Regions from separate parts of the Sphingobacterium sp. 40-24 genome, predicted to be linked through region 1. Evidence: riboswitches for the same ligand, from Rfam matches in the RefSeq annotation. Region 1 holds a riboswitch; each other region holds the start of a gene.
What was found. Region 1 has a riboswitch for S-adenosylmethionine ahead of BGP15_RS14205 (5-oxoprolinase). Riboswitches for the same ligand answer to the same signal wherever they lie in the genome.
Positions count from the first base shown of each region.

Region 2: another riboswitch for S-adenosylmethionine. It lies ahead of metE (5-methyltetrahydropteroyltriglutamate--homocysteine S-methyltransferase); the one in region 1 lies ahead of BGP15_RS14205 (5-oxoprolinase).
Region 3: another riboswitch for S-adenosylmethionine. It lies ahead of BGP15_RS07615 (methylenetetrahydrofolate reductase); the one in region 1 lies ahead of BGP15_RS14205 (5-oxoprolinase).
Region 4: another riboswitch for S-adenosylmethionine. It lies ahead of BGP15_RS05855 (O-acetylhomoserine aminocarboxypropyltransferase/cysteine synthase family protein); the one in region 1 lies ahead of BGP15_RS14205 (5-oxoprolinase).

Region 1 is NZ_MKWH01000036.1:2,845-8,599, forward strand. It holds gene BGP15_RS14180 (hypothetical protein) at 1-233, opposite strand, end outside; gene BGP15_RS14185 (hypothetical protein) at 657-1,685, shown strand; gene BGP15_RS14190 (hypothetical protein) at 1,717-2,025, shown strand; gene BGP15_RS14195 (DKNYY domain-containing protein) at 2,042-2,668, opposite strand; gene BGP15_RS14200 (hypothetical protein) at 2,832-3,137, shown strand; gene BGP15_RS14205 (5-oxoprolinase) at 3,168-3,431, opposite strand; SAM-I-IV-variant riboswitch at 3,498-3,591, opposite strand; gene BGP15_RS14210 (DUF3050 domain-containing protein) at 3,802-4,572, shown strand; gene BGP15_RS14215 (TolC family protein) at 4,837-5,755, shown strand, end outside.
Region 2 is NZ_MKWH01000055.1:210,140-215,894, forward strand. It holds gene BGP15_RS20225 (hypothetical protein) at 207-737, shown strand; gene metE (5-methyltetrahydropteroyltriglutamate--homocysteine S-methyltransferase) at 837-3,149, opposite strand; SAM riboswitch class I at 3,228-3,331, opposite strand; gene BGP15_RS20235 (response regulator transcription factor) at 3,516-4,205, opposite strand; gene BGP15_RS20240 (sensor histidine kinase) at 4,308-5,755, opposite strand, start outside.
Region 3 is NZ_MKWH01000021.1:174,150-179,904, forward strand. It holds gene BGP15_RS07610 (glycosyltransferase family 117 protein) at 1-2,390, opposite strand, end outside; gene BGP15_RS07615 (methylenetetrahydrofolate reductase) at 2,632-3,588, opposite strand; SAM riboswitch class I at 3,659-3,761, opposite strand; gene BGP15_RS07620 (hypothetical protein) at 3,991-4,842, opposite strand; gene rimM (ribosome maturation factor RimM) at 4,953-5,477, opposite strand; gene BGP15_RS07630 (30S ribosomal protein S16) at 5,597-5,755, opposite strand, start outside.
Region 4 is NZ_MKWH01000017.1:4,002-9,756, forward strand. It holds gene BGP15_RS05850 (FUSC family protein) at 1-965, shown strand, start outside; SAM riboswitch class I at 1,148-1,260, shown strand; gene BGP15_RS05855 (O-acetylhomoserine aminocarboxypropyltransferase/cysteine synthase family protein) at 1,522-2,832, shown strand; gene BGP15_RS05860 (homoserine O-acetyltransferase family protein) at 2,866-3,909, shown strand; gene BGP15_RS05865 (homoserine dehydrogenase) at 3,947-5,128, shown strand; gene BGP15_RS05870 (GH92 family glycosyl hydrolase) at 5,192-5,755, opposite strand, start outside.

The sequences.
Region 1 (5,755 bases):
AGTGCTATGCTGCTGACCTGAATACAGACAAAAAAGATAACGAAAAGCTGCATGACGCGTTCTTGGCCACGCATTTCCAGAAATGGGATAAGAATGATCATTGCCCCGATGCTATAGACGCGCTCGCTATGTGTCCGGGCCCAGAAAATCCCATATAAGGTAATCAGTACAGCAATTGCAATAAATACATAATTGCGGCTAAATGGCAGTCTAAATTTCTTTATTGTCCTCATGATTTATGGTTTAATAATCAGTGAAGTTTTACGCTTTAAATTTACCCACTATAGCATGAAATTTCAGTGAATATCCCAACCATTTCAATAAAGGCCAATTTTTTACAATGAGTGCTGATTTCCTGACAGCGAAGGAGGATTTTCTATCAACAAAGAGTTAAATTTTCATCCGGAAGGGGAATTATTTGAGCCATAAAACGATACAAAGGCATTGATTTAAGTGAGTTGGACATTGTTTAATAAATAATTGGCTAAATTTATATAACAAAAATTTCTTCGACAGGGGAGTTTTTAAGGAAGTTCTCCAGTACTAGGAATTTATGTAATGCCGGATAAACTTAATAGGTGAAAGATAGATTGGAAGAAAGTATAAATCTGATAAGTATGTAAATTTTAATAGCGTTATTAAAATGTCGTTTGTACATGAAAAGTTTTAGCAAAAATAGATATCAGGATAATAGAACATTGACGGTGCAGTATCCCGATGGGATCTGGCAGTTGATTGCATCTTTCATTTTTGGAGGATTCTGTTGGTATCTGGGCTATCGGGGCGCCTTGGCGGAATGGCTTTTAGACTGGCCGGTCACCTATAGCTATCTATTTTTTGTATTGATGGTAGCGATTATTTTCTTTTATATAAGATTGGTTATCATTATATTGGACAAAAAGCAGAACTGGCTGGTTAACCCCGAAAAACGCGCCGGTATGCAATTATTTTTTTGCTGCATACTTCCGACACTTTTATTGTTCTGGATCATTGGCCCAGATCCACAGGCGAAGGATGAATGGCTGCTGTTTCCTTTAATGGTCATATTTAGCGGCATTTTGGTCCTGAATATGTCCTATACAGTTTATTTCTATGTCGCTGTTTACCACAGGCAAAAACTCATAATTTTTGAACAGAAAGAAACTATCCTCCAGCAAGAATTAAGAACGAGAGATCTCCAGGAGCAGATTGAGCTGCTTTCTCCGGGTATCGAAGAGCTGAAAGAGATCCTGGAAACAGCAGGGGAAGATAGAGATGTGGATTCCATGGATGAAATAGATTTAACCATGTGCAGATCCATGGATCTGGAACAGGAAGTATTCCTGCTCAATAATAAAATCTTGTCCCAAAAGATATCCTATAAGGATATCGGGATTTTTACTTATAAAAATGGTATAGTCAGCCTTTATTTAAGAACTGCGATGGACGAAAATCTGACTTGTGGTGAGCAGCGCAGCTTAAAGGAAGTTGTTAATATCACGAAGGGATTTGTACAGAAGATTGACCGGGATAAAGCCATACCCTTGGATATGATCCAAGCTTGCCAGCAACTGAAACGGGGCCGATTGCGTATCGTGCTCAAAATACCTTTTGAGGGACGGTACTATTTTGAGGTGTCCGACAAGATTGCAAAGCATATCAGGGAATGGGTCATGTTGCAGGTGCCAATAGAAAAAGAGCAATAAAATATATTAGGTAAACTTTAATAGATAGATTATGGAAAAAGTAAGGGACAATACCTGGAAATGCCGAGCTACTGGTAAAGTTGGATTTCCTTCTTTAATTGAGGCGCAATGGGCAATGCTTCACTTTAAGTTCAGATCCCGGATGAGAAACAAACTGGATGGTAAACGTATCAAACACAGGATGGGTAAAGACGCCTGCAAAAGGGCCTATTATTGTAAGTTCTGCAAAGGTTATCATATTACCACCTGGGAAAAAGGTCACTTTAATGATTATAAGGCCAAAGCCGAATCCTGGGAGATACCGAAAGTATTAGGAAATTGGAATTATTCGATAGAATAATCCCGTGGTCTATTTTCTATTCCAATTTTTTTCCTCTATAATATTCATTCCAGTTATCCTTCGCATAACCTTTACCCAGATATTTAAATGTGAAAGCAGTTGCATCCTTTATCTCTTGACCAAAATAATAGACTTTCCAGCTATCTTTACTGTATCCGTCACCGAGAAGAACAAAGCTTTGGGCGGATACATTTTTTATTTGATTGCCTCTATAATAAACATTCCAGCTGTCTTTGGCATATCCTTCATCCAGTATTTTAAAGCTGGGCGCAGAGACATCTTTAATCTTAACGCCACGATAATAGGCATTCCAACTATCTTTGGCATATCCCCAACCAAGTGATTGGAAAGAATGTGGCGATACATCTTTAATCTTAACGCCACGATAATAGGCATTCCAGTTGTCTATTGCATAAGCATTGCCGAGGTCTTTGAAAGATCGTGCATCGACACCTTCGACCATCTTATCCCTGTAGAAGATCCGGTTGCCTATGTTGACATAATCGTTTTCTCTGTCATGTCGAAACGTCGTCTGAGACGTAGATCTTTTATTGTGACGACCTTGTTGAGCAATACTTTTCCCCAATATACATAGCAATGCAAAGGAAATAACAAGCATATTTTTTAAGTGGATAAAGGCCATAATGTATCTGTTTTATAATATGATATTTATATTGAATCCCTCCTTTATGACCAAGATAATTCACCGAAGGTTTAATCATTTTATCATTTTATTTCTCGTTATCCTTATCCGTTTCAAATGCAACTATTTTGGAATCCAAATATTTTTTTGTATATTGCTGGTTATGAGTTTTAAAGAAAAATTAGAGAACTGGCGCACGTCAATCAATCGCGCCGGTAGTGGTGAGGAATTGTATATTTTGCTTTTGAACTATAAAAGGTTTATCAACAAAAATTGGGTGGACGATTTTGGCGATCCGGGCAACTGGAAATCGGAATTAAATCAGGTCATCAGCAAAGTAAGAAACAAGGTGGATGTAGCAGATATCAGAGCCTGCCAAGATTTATCGTCCTATCAGGACGATGCCCGGCAGACCGCACATTCACTCAATCATACGTTAAAATATCATCACTCATTGACAAAAGGGTAGGCTAGGCCTACCTTTTTTTGCCGATAACGATTACTGTAAAGGAATCAGGACATTCTGTTCCAAGCGTACAGGGACATGCTTCACCGAGGTAAAACCGTCTTCCTTGGAAATGATGTTGGAAAGATCCAGTCCTCTTTTGGAGAACGTACTGATCAAAGCTGTTCTAAAGGTTGCTTTGGCTGAACCCCAGCCTTGTCCTAAAATCGTGTCATTGTTGAGCTGGATCAGTTCATCTGTTGAGTAATAACTGAATTTTTCCAGTAAGTGTTGGTAAAGATTTGTTGTAGTAGCCATACAATTTAAAAATTTAAAGGATTAAACCATAAACTGTATCCAGATCTTGTTGGGAAAATAATCGTTCTGTGACGTTTATTTTGGTCGAAACCCGTATTAATTTACCACCGCGGTGCCTCCACTCGGTTGGTATTGCATCATGCAATTCTGAATACTCTACAAATATAGTAGATTATTTTTTATAATAAAAAATATTTTTGTTTTTAAGGGTAAATGAGCGCTAACAACAGGAATAGGGAGGTCAAAAGCGAGGCGCGTTGTTGGCTGTGATTTGGTTATGAAGCGGATAGCTGGGCGAAAAATTTATCATGTTACTGTAATCTCATCGAAAATACTTTTAAAAACAGAGATAAGACAATACTTTTGCGCCATGAATAGAATTGCGGAAATTAACGAATACATTGCTGCCGAACGCGAGGTATTATTGCAACACCCTTTGTATCGTAAGATCAAAACGATCAAGAATCTACGTTCTTTTACAGAAGGGCATGTGTACGCTGTATGGGATTTTATGTCTTTACTAAAAGCTTTACAGATTAAATTGACCTGTACGACTTTACCTTGGTTTGCGAGTGAGCATCCATCAACACGCTATCTAATCAACGAAATTGTATTGGCTGAGGAATCGGATGAATACATTGATGGCCGCCGTTTGAGCCACTTTGAGATGTATCTGGACGCCATGGATGCCATGGGTGCCGACCTTCATCTGGTCAACAAATTTATTGCTCAAGCCAAAAAATCGAACAACATATTCGATGTCATTGCAACGACCACATTGGACAAGCGGATCAAAGACTTTTTGAATTTTACATTCGAAGTGATTGCTGAGGGCGAGGTGCATAAAATTGCCGCAGCATTTACATTTGGACGCGAAGATCTTATCCCGGGAATGTTTACCTCTATTTTGGAAGAGATTAAAACAAACTTTCCTACAGCCAATCTGGATAGCTTTATTTATTATTTTCAACGCCATATTGATCTTGACGGCGACGAGCATGGACCGTTGGCGATGCAGATGATCACAGATCTTGCCAAGGACGATGAGGTTAAATGGACGGAAATGAAAGAGATCAGTAAAATTGCGCTACAAAAAAGAATCCAGCTGTGGAATGCAATAGAAGATTCCTTATATGGATAATCTATTATTATACCATCGAGAAAGGCCTTTCAAATCACGATTTGAAAGGCCTTTTTTATGTGCTGTAAAAAAGGATATTGTAAGGACTTATTGGCAGATATTGGTCTTTTTGTTTGAATTGATGAAAAAATGTCTTTTTTCCATAACATATTGGCGTTTGTGAAGAAATCCAAGTTCCAATAAGTGTCTAAGTTTGCAACGCAAAAAAATTACATAGCACACGTGAACTTTTTTCCTCCCTATTGGGCAAAAGGCATACTAACCATGGGATTGTTAGTATGCGCTATTTCGGACACCTTCGCCCTCGATTCTTTGCGCATGTCCCTGAAAGACATGATCGACAAAGCGCTACAGAACAGTAAATACATCGAGCAGTCTTATTTGCAGCTCAAAGAAACTGAGGTGGCAGTACAGCAGCAACGCATGGAGTTGCTGCCCAAGATTTCCGCCAGAGCTTCTGCTAGTTATGCAAGTAATATGCCTGTGTATGACCAGGGTCTTTTAAATAAACCTTCCCAGCATGATATCATTCATTACTTGTACGATAGCGGCCTGGATTTTTATCTGAACCTCTACAATGGGCATCGGGACCTAATGAAAATTGAGTCCAAAAAATTGGAAAATGAGCTGGCCAGAATCGATTGGAAGAATGCCGCAGCGCAGACGAAATTGGAGGTTTGCAATCTTTTTTTGGATTTGGAACTGTCGTATAGTAACCGATCTTTAATTGAGCAGGATATCGCTGATCAACGGGCACAGCTCAGGGAGATTGAGCATCTGTATAAGGCGGGTGTTGTATTGCACAGTGACGTCTTGCGTATTTCGTTGGAGCTTTCGAAGCGGGAACTGTTGCTCGTGCAGATCGGTCATGATATTCAGGCTGCAAATCAGAAGCTGCAGCTAATTGGTGGTATTACTGCGGAGATTGTGCCCCTGCCCGAGCAGTTTCAGGTGGAAAACCCCAGCTATGAAGCGCTTGTTGCCGAAGCGCGAAGCCATGCTTTTTCCCTCCTAAAATCCGAACAGGAAGTGGTTTTGAAGAAGTTGTCGGTCAAACAGGCGCGATCAAATTATCTTCCTGAGTTGGGTTTGACCAGTACATTCACCTTTGCCAATCCACAGGTTTTCTTGTATCCCTATAATCCCAGCTGGTATAATCTGAGTATCACAGGGCTCAAATTAA
Region 2 (5,755 bases), on a different contig from region 1:
CTCGGGAATATTCTTCGGAATACGGCCCTTTCCTAATCTTCTTCTTAATACGTTAAGTAACCTAGGTTGATATTGGCTAAAACGTGGCGCTCGAAATGGTAGTCCACTTTTCCAATATGCTTAGCTTATTCAGGAGTTTTAAAAATCCAGTTACTTTCAAAGTTATCGTGAAAGCTGGATATGAATGTTATGTTTTAGAAAATTTTATGAATTCAGTAAATAAATATGTCCTTCAGGCGCTGGATAACTATCCGATGTATTTGGAGGAGACCATGGAATCCTTATCCTATGCGCTATCCTATGATGAGTCCAATACAATGGCGCTGTGTTTGATGGGAAGAGTTCATGCCGAACAGCTATTGGACTATGAGCAGGCAAAAAGGTATTTCCAGGAAGCTTTGGTGCATAATGTGCAGGCACTGGAAGTATATCCTTATTTCATTCAGACATTGATTGATATGGGGGAGTATGAAGCTGCAAAAAAGACGATCAAATTTGCTTTGACACTTCCGGCCATGCCCTTGACAGGAATCTGGATCAAGAAAGCACTGCTATTTGAAAAAATGAGAAAATACAAAAAGGCATTGAAGGCGTTAAAAAAGGCTAAACTTGAAAATGTTGACCTCGATTTTTCGTCAAACCTGAAGGCGATTGAAGATCGGATTAAAGGAAAACAGGAAATTAAGAACGGGAACGAAAAGGAAAACAAGAAAGAACGGAAGAACAGCCGAAAATAATCTCACCTTATTCGTATAACAGTTTTTATTTTGAACGAAGTCCAATAAAGAAGCCCTAGCTGAAATTTCAGCTAGGGCTTTATCAATATAGTTTAAGAATTATTCTGCTCTTAAGATTTTCGCAGCCTCAACCATAGACTCTAAAGCCGCTTTGGTTTCTGGCCAAGCACGAGTTTTCAAACCACAGTCAGGATTAACCCAAAGTTGTTCTGCTGGAACTACTGCTTTTGCTTTGCGCAATAGATCTACCATCTCATCTTTGCTTGGAACACGTGGTGAGTGAATGTCATAAACACCTGGACCAATATCATTTGGATATTTGAAATCACCGGCGAAAGCATTCAATAATTTCATTTGAGAACGTGAAGTCTCAATCGTGATAACGTCGGCATCCATTGCAGCGATATCTTCGATCACATTATTGAACTCAGAATAACACATGTGTGTGTGAATCTGTGTATCGTCTTCAACATTTGATGAAGAGACACGGAAAGCACGTACTGCCCAGTTCAAGTAATCTTTTTGATCAGCTTTACGTAACGGTAATCCTTCACGGATAGCTGGTTCATCGATTTGTATGATTTTGATACCTGCTTTTTCCAAGGCTTGTACTTCATCCAAGATCGCCAATGCAATTTGGTAAGTCGTTGTTGAGCGCGGTTGATCGTTACGTACGAAAGACCATTGTAAGATTGTTACAGGACCAGTCAACATACCTTTAACCGGACGATTTGTCAATGATTGTGCATATGAAGACCAACGGACAGTCATATCTTCAGGACGGTATACGTCACCATAGATAATCGGAGGTTTTACACAACGTGAACCGTAAGATTGTACCCAACCATTTTGTGTGAAAGCGTAACCAGCCAATTGTTCACCGAAGTATTCAACCATGTCATTACGTTCGAATTCGCCGTGTACTAATACGTCGATATCCAATTGCTCTTGAAGACGGATGGTGTTTTCTGTTTCTTCTGCGATTGCTTTATCGTATTCTGCCTGCGTAATAGCACCCTTTTTCAGATCTGCTCTCCATTTACGAACATCTTTCGTTTGTGGGAATGAACCGATAGTTGTGGTCGGGAACGCCGGTAAGTTGAATTTCGCTTGTTGCGCTGCTTTACGGTCTGCAAATGCTGAAGTGCGTTTTGCATCGTCATCAGTAATATTGCTTGTACGTGTTTTAACCTCTGGTTTGTGGATCAATGGAGAGGTACGACGGCTTTCAGCAGCCGCTTTGTTCGCTTCGAAGCGTTTTGCTGTTTCAGCATCAACTTCTCCCTCCGCTAGTACGGCTAAGTCTTTTACTTCAGCTAATTTTTGTTTAGCAAATGCTAACCAGTTTTTTACTTCAGCTGGTAGCGATTGTTCATTGTGTTCATTGTCTAAGTCAAAAGGAACGTGCAACAAAGATGAAGAAGGAGCTACCCATACACGGTCTTTTCCTAATGCATCAACAGCCTGTTTGATTTTAACCAATGATTTTTCGTAATCATTTTTCCAGATGTTACGGCCTTCAACAATACCTAAAGATAATGTTAATGAAGCAGGAACTTTAGCCAATACCGTATCCAATTGGTTTTCACCGCGTACCAGATCCAAATGTAAAGCATGGATAGGTAGGTTAACTGCGATATCTTCGTTGTCTTTTAAAGCTTCGAAGTAAGTCGTTGCGATTAATTTGATATTTTTTGCTGCTGCAGCTAATTTTTCGAAAGTAGGTTGATATAAAGCTTTTACTTTAGCATCTAAATCCAATGCTAAGAAAGGCTCGTCAATCTGAACATATTGTGCACCAGCATCAGCTAATTTAGCTAGTATTTGCTCATATACTGGAATAAGTTTATCCAATAAATCGATACGGTCGAAGCCAGCTTCTTTTTCTTTACCGATCAAAAGGTATGTAATAGGACCTAATAGAACTGGTTTAGTATCGATGCCCAATGCTTTTGCTTCGTTGTATTCATTTAAGAATTTTTCGGAAGTCAATTTGAATTCTTGATCTTTTGTGAATTCTGGTACCATGTAGTGGTAGTTCGTATCCAACCACTTGGTCATTTCCATTGCAGTCACGTCGATTCCTTCTTGTTGGAAACCGCGCGCCATGGCAAAATATAGATCTAAACTGTAATTGTTGTCTACTTTATTCAATAAAGAATGGTAGCGAGCAGGAATTGCACCAACAGTGAGGGTTAAATCCAATACTTGATCGTAAAAAGAGAAATCATTGGAAGGGATCAAATCTATTCCAGCATCTTTTTGTGTTTTCCAATTGCCTTCACGAATTTTTTTTGCTGTGTCCAATAATTCCTCAACAGAAGATTTTTTAGCCCAATAGGCCTCATTGGCTTTTTTCAATTCGCGGAACGCGCCCACACGAGGGTAACCTAAATTGTTAGTCAATAACATAATGAATGTTTTTAATATTTCTTTTTCAACTATATTTCTTGCTAGAGAGAGAAGGACACACTAGAATTTGGTGACTTCGGCTTATCATTCCCATATCAAGTAGGGTAGAATTTAGCACCTTGTCAAGGGACAGGTTGCTAAGGCTTCATCGGGTCTATTCCCTCTGCCTTTCTCTATAAGCGACGCTAAGTTAGAACATTTCTTTTTGAAATGCAAATTTTTTATAAAAGTGCGTCAATTTTTTATATTCTACTAAGGATGAAATTGTTTTGTTCTTTTATTTTCATCCACGAATTCGAGTAAGTCACGCTTGAATACGTGTGTAGCATAAAAAGGGGAATGACTATATTTTTCATTCCCCTTTTTTTAGCTGACCAAAAGTTTGTAACCTTTTCCGTGCACATTGACAATTTCAACTTTGCTATCTTCTTTTAGATATTTACGAAGTTTACTGAGAAATACATCCATACTTCTACCCGTAAAATAGTTATCATCATGCCATATTTTTAACAACGCTTCTTCCCGGGTCAGCACATCATTTTTCTTTAAGCAAAGCAAGCGGAGTAGTTCAGCTTCTTTCGTGGAGAGTTTTTGCATCTGTCCTTTGTAAGAAATCTGCTGACTTGTATAATCAAAGAAATAATCGCCAATTTCAAATTTATCCGCAACCACTTCTTCTTCTTTGTCTCGAACACTGCGTTTCAGCAAAGCATTGATGCGGAGCAATAATTCTTCCACTCGAAAAGGCTTGGTGATATAATCATCTCCTCCTAGCTCAAAGGCTTCGGTCTTATCTTCCATCATCCCCTTTGCTGTGGCAAAGATAATAGGAACAGTATTGTTTGTTTTTCTGATTTCACGTCCAACTGTAAATCCGTCCTTTTTTGGCATCATGACATCAAAAATACAAAGGTCGTAGTTATTTTTTTTGAATTGAGAAATCGCTTCATCTCCATCCGTGCATAATGTGACGTCAAATTTTCCCTTTAATTCGAGATAGTCTTTTAAAAGATCCCCCAAATTAGGATCATCTTCTGCTAATAATATCTTTTGCATAATGAATATATTAATTTTCACCAATGTCCCTTGATGCTGATAAATCAGCCTTCCTCAACCTTTGAAATTTTTTAAAGAGGAAATATACAAAAAAGGAACGTTTTATTTTTTAATAGGCAAAATTACTTCAAAGGTCGTGCCTTTATCTTTTTCACTTTTAACTGTAATTTTTCCGTTCAGCCTTCTCAGAATGTCCTGTACATAACTTAAGCCAAGGCCAAATCCTTTGACATTATGAACATTCCCAGTTGGAATACGGTAAAACTGGTCGAAAATCTTTTGCAGGTGATCCCGGCTCATCCCAATACCATTGTCGGCTATGGTGACAACAATGGTGTCGCCAACATTTTTTGAATTGATGTTGACATGTAAATCTCCTTTGCTGTACTTGATGGCATTATCCAAAAGATTGTAAAATACATTGGAAAAATGTAACTCATCACCAACGACAACATCCTTGGTCGCTGCAAGATCTATACTGAATTTCCCGCCAATATTTTGCATCCGTAGCTGCATACTGTCCGTTACTGCCGAAACAAGATCATTGATGCATACTTCTACCTGGTCGAGTTTTAGCGTTTCTTTTTCTAGTCTTGCCAAATCGAGCACACGTTCAATATGATTTCCGAGTCTAACATTTTCGTCGTAGATGATATTAGCCAATTTCTGAACGCGCTTGTGGTCGGCATTGATGTCTGGATCTTTAAGTGACTCACTGGCAATCATAATTGTTGCAACAGGTGTTTTAAACTCATGCGTCATGTTGTTGATGAAATCCGTCTTCATTTCCGAAACTTTCTTTTGTCTGAAGATGATAATCAGTGTATAAGCAAAACACCCCACCAACAAGAAAAGCAGTGCCAGCATGGGCAGCAACAGATAGCCCATATTATCGGCAATTATCGCCTTTTTATTGGGGAAATAGATGGTTAATTTTCCTGGCGCAGCACCGATATCACCTTTAAAAAGTGCCGTTGAGTATTTGGTTGTATTTGTTGGGTTATTTAAAGCGGCTTCGTTTAAAATATTATTTAGTAATATATTGTTTGTGCTCCATATTTCAATATTGAAAGGAGCTTTAATGTCGCGTTGAGCCAACTCCTCTTTGATAAGTTCTTGAACGATGATCACATTCAATCGATCCTTTAATGGACGTTTAGCAAGCTCCATTCCAATAGCAATATCTTCGATGTAGTCTGCTTTTTTGCCGCCCAGCATGGCAACGGAATCATATACATTAAAGCCACTCCACGCGTTTTTTCTGTTGAGGATATCCAATCTTTTTTCCAAATCAGAAATTGTTTTCGCAAGTTTCGCATTCTCTCTTGGAGGTAATGTGGCTACCCGGAATTTTGTTTGTTGATTGACCAGTGGGTCCATTAGGGGGATAACAAACCGCGTGCTATCGTCCTTCCCATTGATCTGATCATCTACCTTTGAAGCATTTAACATGATAAAAGCCTGTACCAAATTATCGTCGGTAAGCTCATTTGAAACAGAAAATTTGATAAATTTCTGGTACTCCGGTCTTTTGATGTATGTTTCGTAGA
Region 3 (5,755 bases), on a different contig from region 1:
AGCATATTCGAAAAATATATCGGTCTGTCCCAATGATTATTTTCAAGCACGGATAACAGGGTTAAATCCGACCTGGTCAGATGATCATTCGGAATTTCCCATTCCATTGCAGAAACTATAGCTCCCTGAAAATACGCCGGAACCGCATTTTTCTTAACCACCTCGTCTTTATCAATGCGCAATTGGACTTTCTTGGAAGGGAAATAGTTTTCCATATCACCGGAATTCAGCTGAACTTTATACTCCGGATCATCCGATGTGACAAACTGCAATAACTGCTGTATATCTACCGCATTGTCAAGTTGTCTATCTACGAAAGGGATATAATCACGAACGCCTTTTTTCGTCTTTTCAGCGGGAATCGTCACGGGGAGCCCTGCCGCTTGATACGTGGGTTGTTTGGCCTGTTGCATATACCAATCGCCTGTGAGATAGCTTAACACGACAACCCGAACATCCGGACGTACGCCCTCTACTTCTTGCAAATACCATACAGGAAATGTATCATGATCGCCATAGGTAAATAGAATAGCATTTGGAGCACAGGATTCCAAATAATTGCGTGCCATATCCCTTGCCAACGATTTCTCGGACCGATTATGATCATCCCAGTTTTGATGAGCCAAAATAATAGGGCCTCCCAACAGCGCAAAAGAAATACCTGTCGCTAAAGCGTAACGTGTTTGTACAAAACGGTTGAAAAACCGAACAAATGCTATTACTCCCAGCCCAATCCAGATCGCAAAAGCATAGAAAGACCCCACGTAAGCATAATCTCGTTCCCGGGGTTGCATAGGAGTTTGGTTGAGATAAACTACGATCGCTACCCCCGTAAACACAAACAGCAAGGTCAGTACCAAGGTATAAGGTTTATTGTTTCGGTACAGCCAGATCGCACCAGCTATTCCGAGTAGCAATGGAAGAAAAAAATAAGTGTTCCGGCTCGGGTCATGCTCCTGCGATCGAGATATTTTATCTTGCCCCCCTAAACGCCAATTATCCAATGGTCTGATCCCCGACAACCAGTTGCCGTCACTATAGGTCCCATATCCTTGCCTGTCATTCTGTCTACCCACAAAATTCCATAAGAAATATCGGGTATACATATCTCCCAGTTGAAAATTAAAAAAGAACTTAAAATTATCGGAAAACGTTGGCTGTTGCCCTTCTTTCAAATTGAGGTAACTTCTGTAATAAGCTTGATGGCTTCCATCTTGGCTATAGATACGCGGGAAAAAGGTTTCCTTATCAAATTGATATTTGTCTACCTGTGTGAAGGGAACATACTCCGACTTATCTTTCCGATAGCTCGTCTTACTATCGACGCCAACCACTTGCGAGTCATAATAAGGTCCTTTGAGTAACGGTTCCCGTATATATTGTTCACGGCTCAAATATCCTAAAAAAGAAAATACATTATCCGGCGCATTATTGTTCAAGGATGGATTTGCTTTCCCACGGATCATGACCATGGTGTAGGAACTGTATCCAAATAAAACAAAACAAAGAACCAGCAAGGCTGTATTGAGTGTATATTTCTGCTTTTTATAGGAATAATATAGACCGTAAATTATCAATCCCCCCAATAATAGGCACGAGAAAAAAATTCCGGTACCAAATCCCATTCCCAATGAGTTCACAAATACGAGATCCACTTTAGCCGCTAGACCGACTAACCATTGAATAATTCCCCACAAAACGGCCCCCAAGATCAGCACTCCGACGAGGAAAGCTTTTATTGTCCCTTTCGCATTAACCTGTCGCGCTCTTCGGAAATAAACAACCATCGCGATAGCCGGGATTGCTAAAAGATTTAATAGATGCACTCCGATCGAAAGCCCCATAACAAAAGCAATAAAAACCAGCCAACGATCGCTACCGTCTTCATCTGCACGGACTTCCCACTTTAAAATTGCCCAAAATACAACTGCTGTACATAAGGAAGACATTGCATAAACTTCAGATTCTACTGCCGAATACCAAAATGAATCGCTGAAACTAAATGCCATTGCACCGACAACTCCTGCGCCGAAGATCTGCAGGTAGGTTGACAAAGAAGCTTGTTTGTCTTTGTTGAGTAGCTTTTTAGCAATGGCGGTTATTGTCCAAAATAAAAAGGTAACAGTAATTCCACTGCAAACTGCAGAACCTATATTCATCCAATAGGCGATCTGCCCCTTATTCCCTAAAGCGAGATTAGAAAATATATTCTGAATAAGAAGAAACAATGGTGCTCCCGGTTGATGTGCCACCTCCAATTTATAGGCACAGGCTATAAATTCACCGCAATCCCACCAGCTTACCGTCTTTTCAACTGTAGCGATATATACACAGGTGGCAATTAGTCCGCAAGCAAAACCGAGTAGAGAATTTAATCTATTGTACGTCATAAGGTCAATTGGTCTATTGTTAAAATCCTTTTTAGCACTTTAAGTTAAAAAGTTATCCTGACTCCGACACACGAATTAACACTATTTAACACCAGTACCTGACTGTAAACAGGCTATTCAACACTGAATATAGAGATCGACCTAAACCACGCTGCCGAGACTTTCAACCTATTTCAGGCTTTCACAATGAATTATCATAAAAAAGGGAGCTTATCTGCTCCCTTTTTTATCATTTTATGAGTTAGGCTAGTTTTTCAACAATCTTCTTTGTTGGACCAGGATTACTCATCGTATAAAAATGTAATACCGGAGCGCCAAATTTAATCAGCTCCTGACACTGTTGTACCAACCACTCTTCACCTACCTGTCTGACGTCGGCATTCGTTTTACATGCCGCGACAGCGTCACTCAGTTCCTCTGGAATATCTAAATGAAAAATTCTTGGCAAGGTCACCAATTGCTTTTTTGTTGTCAGTGGTTTTAATCCCGGAATAATGGGCACATGGATTCCATTGTCCCTACATTTTGTTACAAATTCCTTGTATTTTTCAACATTAAAGAACATCTGAGTCACAATAAACTCTGCTCCCATATCGACTTTTTGTTTCAGATATTTAAAGTCAGTATTGAAATTTGGAGATTCAAAATGCTTTTCGGGATACCCGGCTACTCCGATGCAAAAATCAGTCTTTTCCGACGTGATAATGTCTTCATGCAGATACTTTCCTTTATTCATATCGGTTACCTGTTCCAATAGGTCTGTTGCAAAAGCATGTCCACCATCGGTTGGTATAAAATCGGCATCGCCCTTACGTGCATCACCCCGCAACACCAAAACGTTATCTATCCCCAGGAAGTTCAAATCGATCAATGCATTTTCAGTTTCCTCTTTTGTAAAACCCCCACATATCAAATGTGGCACCGCATCCACTTTATATTTATTCATGATGGCCGCACATATCGCCACTGTCCCAGGACGTTTACGATAGGAAACACGTTCCAGTAATCCACTCGCATGCTCTTTATAGATATAATCTTCCCGATGGTAGGTGACGTCGATAAAAGGAGGTTTAAACTCCATCAGTTCATCCATGGTTTTAAAAATACTTTGGATGCCCTGCCCTTTCGCCGGTGGCAATAGCTCAAAAGAAAACAATGTTTTTCCTTTGGCATTCTGGATATGATCGATAATCTTCATTAAAAAACTGTTTTTAGTTTGGTTGGCTTACATCGAAACGCACACGTCGAGGAATCGTTTATCTACATGTAACTTATCTTTCCCACATGGAGTAGGGTAGAATTTAGCACCTTGAACAATACAGGTTGCTAAGGCTTCAACGGGTCTAGTCCCTCGGCCTTTCTCTATAAGCGTTGCTAATATCGTTTTAAAAAATCAAAAGACAAAAATTATTTTTCGAAAAGGCAAAAATAGCAGCAAAAAGACTTCAATAAACGATGTTTCAACGTCACTTTAGCTTTGTATCCATGCAACGACAGGATTCTTCACCATACCAATAGTTAAAGACCTAGAAAAACCAGTAGAATTAACGATCGAGGATCATAGACAGCGAAGAGATTGACTATGCCACAAGAACATTGGCTAAAGATTAGCTGCCAAAGAATTTCGTAAATTTTTGAGATAAAATGTGACCAATAAGAGTCCTTTAACATGGTACTCCTCTTTCGATCCATATTTAAATCCGTCAAATAAATAGTGATAGGCGACTAATGCCTCTTTTTCGTTGTAAAATAATTCCTTCCAAGAATCAGGAACATCTGCCCATGCCTTGAGCACAATGCCATTCTCGGCATAAATAATTGGTGATTCGACACCATCCATTCGATAATCGTGATGGGTGCCAGAGCTTGATATGTGTTGGAAATAAGCGATAGAATAATCTACGAAATTCAAGGCCCTCGCTTTTATCTCCTTTTCACTTTCTGATTTTACCGGAGCATTTCGCCATAAATTCACTTGGCTATCAAATTTACTGGGCGTTTCCCGGATAAGGGTTTTATCTAACACAAAGTTGATATAAAGTCTTTCACTAGTGGGTATACGTGCTGAGCTAAACTGTGAAAAATCACCTCTCAGCTGAACAAAATCTTTTTTTATTTTAACAATATCCAAAGCGACACTACCTTTTTTCTCATCCGTCAATTCTAATCTATCACCGTCAAATTTGTACTTACCAAAGAGTAAGATATCATCAATCGCCATGACAAACTGGTCCTTATCATGAAGCGAAAGAAAGGATCGGTATAGAATAGGATCATTACCATAGGTATCTGCCTCCACATTTTGGGGAGATTCTCTTTTTAATTTATGATACTCATCATTTGGATAGCCCAATATCATTTGGTAGTTACCTTCAGGAAACTCCTTTTTCTTCCCAAAGAAAGTACACGAAGACAATGAGAGTGTGAATAACAGCAGTAATAACGGTTTCAAAATCAATTAATAATTATGGCCAATAGTAATATTAATATATAAGGACCAAGATAAGAAATTACTGCAATAGTAAGTATAGGATATTCAATTGAATAAGCTTGGGGATATGTCTATTCCTTATACAGATCGACCAATCCCTCAGGCAATTCAACTTCAATGATCTCCTCTTCGCCATCAATTCCTAAGATCAAATCGTCGGACAGCGGAAACATCAGTTCTTTGCCATCCATATCTACTGTGGCGACAAATTGTTGTGGGAATTCCTGAACATCTGTTATTTGCCCCAGTTCGCCATGGTTTTCATCGATCACTAAAAATCCGATTAAATCAGTATATCTAAAATCATCCGGGTCTCGCTCGGGCATTTTATCATTGGAAAGATATAGCTTTTTACGAACGAGTACCTGAGCCTTATCGATATGATCCACATCCTCAAATGTTACATAAGCAGTGCTATTTTTTTGAAATTTAATGGCATCAACAAAATAAGGAACAAGCTTTTTGTCCACTTCTACAAAGACAACATCGATATCCAAACTCTCGTATTCTTCGAATTCAAAAAACAGTTGTACTTCTCCTTTAAGACCTCTTGTTTTACTGATGTAACCGATGTAAAAGCATTGATCAATAGTCATATTTTTCTTATTTGGCGATTAGCTGTGAGACATGATTTGGCAAACGATTAGCCTATTGGCTGTTTCAAAAAAAGCCGGCTCAAGATTGAGTCGGCTTTCTCGAATACTTTATGAAAGAATTAACCTTCAGTTTCTTCTGATGCAGGAGCTTCAGTCTCTTCAGCAGCAGTTTCTTCTGCTACAGGAGCATTTTTAGCAGCTACAGCAGCAGCTTTTTCTTCTTTTTTCTTAGCTTCAGCCACTAAAGCAGCTTTTTTAGCTTCAGCTTTAGTTTGTGC
Region 4 (5,755 bases), on a different contig from region 1:
GAATCCAGGTCGCTTTTTATCAAAATCAGGAAATTCAGGATAAGATTGACACCAGCGAGTACCAACAATTTATCAGTCGACCATTACGTAATCTCGCTGATCTAAAAAGTAAACTCCATCTGAATAATCCGCTTTTTCGATTTGCGGTTCGGATGGCTCTTCTTTTTGGAACAGGTGCATTGATCGGTATTTTATTTTTGGATTTTAAATATACCTATTGGATCTTACTGACGATCGCTATTGTTGCCAGGCCAGCATTTTCAATGACAAAAACCCGTAATATAGAACGTATTGTCGGTACATTCTCGGGTATTATAGTTGGTGTGTTCTGCTTAATTTCTATTCATTTTCTTCCAGCACTCCTAACCATAGCTGCATTGGGTCTTTTTGGATTCTTTTTGTTCAACCGATCTAACTATATGGTCAGTGTCATCTTCATTACCTTGGGAATTGTGATTGCACTCAATCTGTTCGAAGGCAACATCAATCTCATTTTAGGCAGCCGAATACTTTTCACACTGATTGGAGCATTCTTGGCTATAGCGGGTTATTTCTTGATACCTGTACGCCAGAGCACAGGCATGGTTCAGCTGGCAAAAGAGGTATCCCTTTACAACGCGCATTATTTCCAGATCATCAATAACCGTCTGTCGGACGAAAGACAAAGTTCGTTTGATATACGACTGGCTCGTAAAAAGGCGCAGACCGCCATGGCCCTGTTTTCAGACGCCATTAATCAAATGAAAAAAGAACCCGAGCACAAATGGATGGATTGGTCACATATTCACCATTTTCAGGCACTCGCATATCAGGTCAATTCCCATTTGGTGGGCCTCTCGCTATCGTTAAACAAAAAGACGAATCGCCACCTCGCCTATGATATCCATAGTAGAATCGATGCGCTTAAACCTCTCCTAACAGATTTAAATCAAACTGCAGAACGGATCAATTTAAAGAAATCATAATACCCGATTGACAGTTACTTTTGCGGTTTCATCGGAAGATATGCGATGCCAATCGGCATGTTATTCAAAATTCCTTTAACTAAAAAATACCATTTCTTTTGCTTTAATAAAAAAAGAGTTTATATTTGTGTCGTCTTCGAAAGAAGATTTCTAATCAACACCTCCCTTCATCAGTAGGTCTTGATTTATAAAGAAGTGGCGAGAGACTGGCTCAATGACCCACTGGCAACCTTCAATTTGTTTGAAAAGGTGCCAATTCCTGTCCAAAACAATATCGTTTTGGAGCATATAAATGACATAAGACAATGATTATTAAATTACTGAAGTCCATTAAAAATTCAGGTTCAACACAAGTGAACCGCACGATAAGCGAAAGTGTAACCCATCGTACAATTGTATCGATGCGAATGCGAATGCGTATGCATATGCACTTCCATGCTTGTTAAAAATCATTTCCGTTTTCTTGGATAAAGATTTAACAGCCCCTTCAAGGAGGTGTGTATGCTTCTCTTTTTACTTTGCAATTTCTTTTTGAACCCTTAAAATCTGATATATTATGTCTTCAAACAAAAATTTAAAATTCGAAACTCTTCAGGTTCACGCTGGCCAAGTCGCTGACCCTACTACGGGATCTAGAGCAGTTCCTATATATCAAACAACATCTTTTGTATTTGAAAATGCCGAACACGGCGCAAACTTATTTGCATTAAAGCAGTTCGGTAATATTTATACACGGATTATGAACCCTACTACGGATGTTTTCGAACAACGTATTGCGGCACTGGAAGGTGGAGTTGCAGCTGTTGCTGTTGCATCCGGCCAGGCGGCACAGTTTATAGCTTTAAATAATATTTTGGAAAGTGGTGACAATTTTGTTGCGGGATCCAACTTATACGGCGGTACATTCAACCAGTTTAAAGTTTCTTTTAAGCGCCTAGGCATCGAAGCTCGTTTTGCAACAGATGCCGAAGCCGATAAAATTGAAGCGCTCATTGATGATAAAACAAAAGCAATCTATGTTGAAACAATCGGAAACCCAAGTTTCAATATTCCCGACTTTGAAAAAATTGCTGCTGTAGCAAAAAAATATGAATTACCATTAATCGTTGACAATACTTTTGGAGCCGGAGGTTATTTATTTAAACCTCTGGAGTATGGTGCAAATGTGGTTGTTGAATCGGCAACTAAATGGATCGGTGGACATGGCACAAGCATTGGCGGTGTCATCGTCGACGGCGGAAACTACAATTGGGGCAATGGAAAATACCCGCAATTTTCCGAACCATCTGAAGGCTATCATGGTTTAGTGTTTTCCGAAGTTTTCGGTGAAAGCGGACCATTCGGAAATATTCAATTTGCCATTCGGGCGCGTGTGGAAGGGCTCCGGGATTTCGGACCAGCACTCTCCCCTTTCAATTCATTTTTATTATTACAAGGACTTGAAACCTTGTCTTTGCGGGTGCAACGCCATGTAGACAACACTTTAGAGGTCGCAAAATGGCTTGAGGCGCATCCACAGGTAGAAAAAGTAAACTATCCGGGATTAAAAAGCTCTCCGAGCTTCGCTAACGCACAAAAATACCTTAAAAATGGCTATGGCGCGGTACTTTCTTTCCAGCTTAAAGGTGACGCAGCGCAAAAGGCCAATAGCTTTATCGACAGCTTAGAATTGATCAGTCATTTGGCCAATGTTGGTGATACGAAGTCATTGATTATTCATCCAGCAGCTACAACCCATCAACAATTGAGTGATGAAGATCAAGCCAATGCCGGAGTCTTCAAAGGCTTATTACGTCTTTCTGTAGGAATAGAGCATATTGATGATATCAAAGCTGATTTACAACAAGCTTTTGATAAAATTAAATAATCAGATTTTTTCGGCTTAAAACTTAAACGTAAAATGAGTAAGCATATATATCTGCACCCGGAGCCTTTTGTATTTGAAAATGGAAGAGAGCTTACTGATTTACAAATCAGTTATGAAACATTTGGCAAACCCAACGCAGATCGCAGCAATGTGATCTGGGTTTGCCATGCATTAACGGCCAATGCAGATGTGCTGGATTGGTGGTCCGGTCTTTTTGGAACAGGTGAGTTGTTTGATGCAAACGATTATTATATTATTTGTGCCAATGTCATAGGATCAGCATATAATAGCAGTAATCCGCTATCTGTAAACCCAGCAACCGGACAACCCTATTACCTATCTTTCCCCGAATTCACAGTGAGGGATTTGGTTCACGCACATCAAGTCCTTGCGGACCACCTGGAAATCAAACAAATAGAGATCCTTATCGGGGGGTCATTAGGCGGTCAACAAGCATTGGAATGGGCCGTATCGCACAGTATAGCCATCAACCATCTCATCGTGGTTGGAACAAATGCCGTCCACTCACCATGGGGTATTGCATTCAATGAAAGTCAACGTCTGGCCATTACAACTGATCGAACCTTTTACGCCAATCACCCTGATGGTGGAGCTAAAGGATTGAAAGTTGCACGCGCTATGGCACTGTTGTCTTACCGCAACTATACAACGTATGCCAACACGCAAAAGGAAGATGATAACGAAAAACTCGATCATTATAAAGCATCCTCCTATCAGAACTATCAAGGTGAAAAATTGGTGAAACGCTATAATGCGTACAGCTATTACTTCCTGACCAAAGCAATGGACAGCCACAATTTAGGTCGGGGAAGACGATCTATTGAATCTGCTTTGGCGAGCATTGATTGTCCAACTTTAGTCCTGAGCGTTAATACAGATTTGTTGTTTCCGCCACAAGAGCAACAATTCATCGCGCAACATGTTCCCAATGCCCATTATCAAGAGATTGAATCGACCTATGGCCACGATGGCTTTTTGATCGAAACAAAAAAACTCACAAAAATCATTAGCAGCTTTCTGCGGGAACAAAAAGAATACATAAACGAATTAGTATAAGAGAGTAAATAATATATAAGAGAATTTAAGAAGAGATATGAGTAATAAATTAACAATAGGGATGTTTGGGTTTGGTGTCGTAGGCCAAGGTCTTTACGATATCATCAAAACCAAAGATCTTAATCTGGAGATCAAGAAATTTGTCATTAAAAACGGAGATAAAAAACGCTCGCTACCAGCAGATTTATTTTCTACCGATGCCGAAACAATTTTAGGTGACCCAGAAATTAATACTGTTGTCGAACTAATCGATGATGCCGAAGCAGCATACCAACTAACTGTTCGTGCTTTGAAATCGGGGAAAAATGTGGTATCTGCCAATAAAAAAATGATTGCCAGCCATTTGGAAGAGCTGGTTGATATCCAACATGAATACGGGACCAGTTTATTATATGAAGGTGCCGTTTGCGGAAGTATTCCCATTATACGGAATTTAGAAGAATACTATGACAATGAATTACTGCATTCTGTCAGCGGTATTTTTAATGGATCTTCCAACTACATTTTATCTAAAGTTTTCAACGAAAATCAGCAATATACAGATGCTTTAAAGAAAGCACAAGAACTTGGTTTTGCAGAAACAGATCCAACGCTGGATGTAGGTGGATTTGACCCCAAATTTAAGGTATGTATTGTTGCTTCGCATGCGTACGGTATCTATGTCAAACCAGAAGATGTGTTCAATATTGGTATTGATAAATTGGGACAGCAAGATATTCGTTTTGCGAAAGAAAAGAACCTCAAGATCAAATTGATACCGACGGCAAAAGAGATCGACGGCGACAAAGTTGTACTTTATGTATTACCACGCCTAGTAGGCAAAGACAGCATGCTCTATAATGTAGAAAATGAGAACAATGGAGTATTGGTGAAAGCGGCCTTTGCAGACGAACAATTTTTCTATGGTAAAGGAGCAGGTGGCCACCCAACAGGTTCTGCTGTGCTATCGGATATCGCGGCTCTTCGCTATGGATACCGCTATGAGTATAAAAAACATTTAGAATCCAGCACATTAAATTATAGCCAAGATTATTTAATTAAGGTTTATTTGAGATATACAGATGATACACTGATTGAAAAGTTAAATTTCAGTGAAATCACAGAACGATATTACGCACCAGATTTCAAATATGTCATCGGACATATTAATCTTCAACAAATCGCAGCCCATAAAGCTGATTTGGATCAAGAGGGCAATTTTATTGCTGAAATCGCGTAGGCAATCAACAAACCAACCTACCTTGAAAATAGCCCCGAATGGGGCTATTTTTTTATCTTATATTTAGTCACCTTTCAACTTGAGATCTAAAATCCCACCTTCCACCAAACGTTCAAAAGGAAGTTGCCAACCTTTCCACAGGCGATTATTCAACCGAACTTGATCAACAATAGAACTATTGGGTTGCTCTTTCTTCACCTGAATGATAAATTTATTTTTTCTTAATTTCTTCGGCAATTGTATCGTTACCCGATCGAAAAGTGGCGCGCCTATCTGAAGTGCGGGCTTCTCGGTGGTGAGACTTCGGACATCGAATAGGCCGATACTCGACAAGACATACCATGCTCCAAGCTGTCCTTGGTCTTCGTCTTGTCCGTAGCCATAGCCATGTATCGCATCGTTACCATAAAACTCATTGCAAATTGCCCGTACCCATTTTTGACTCAGATCAGGTCTACCAGAAAAATAGAACAGCCAAGAGATATGCAGGTTCGGTTGATTACCGTGATTATAAAGACTTTCAATCCCTGCGAAGGCGTCAATTTGTGTACCACCTCCAAACACATTCTTCTGCGACACCGTAAAGATACTATCCAACCGCTGATTGAACAGATCCTTTCCAACGAG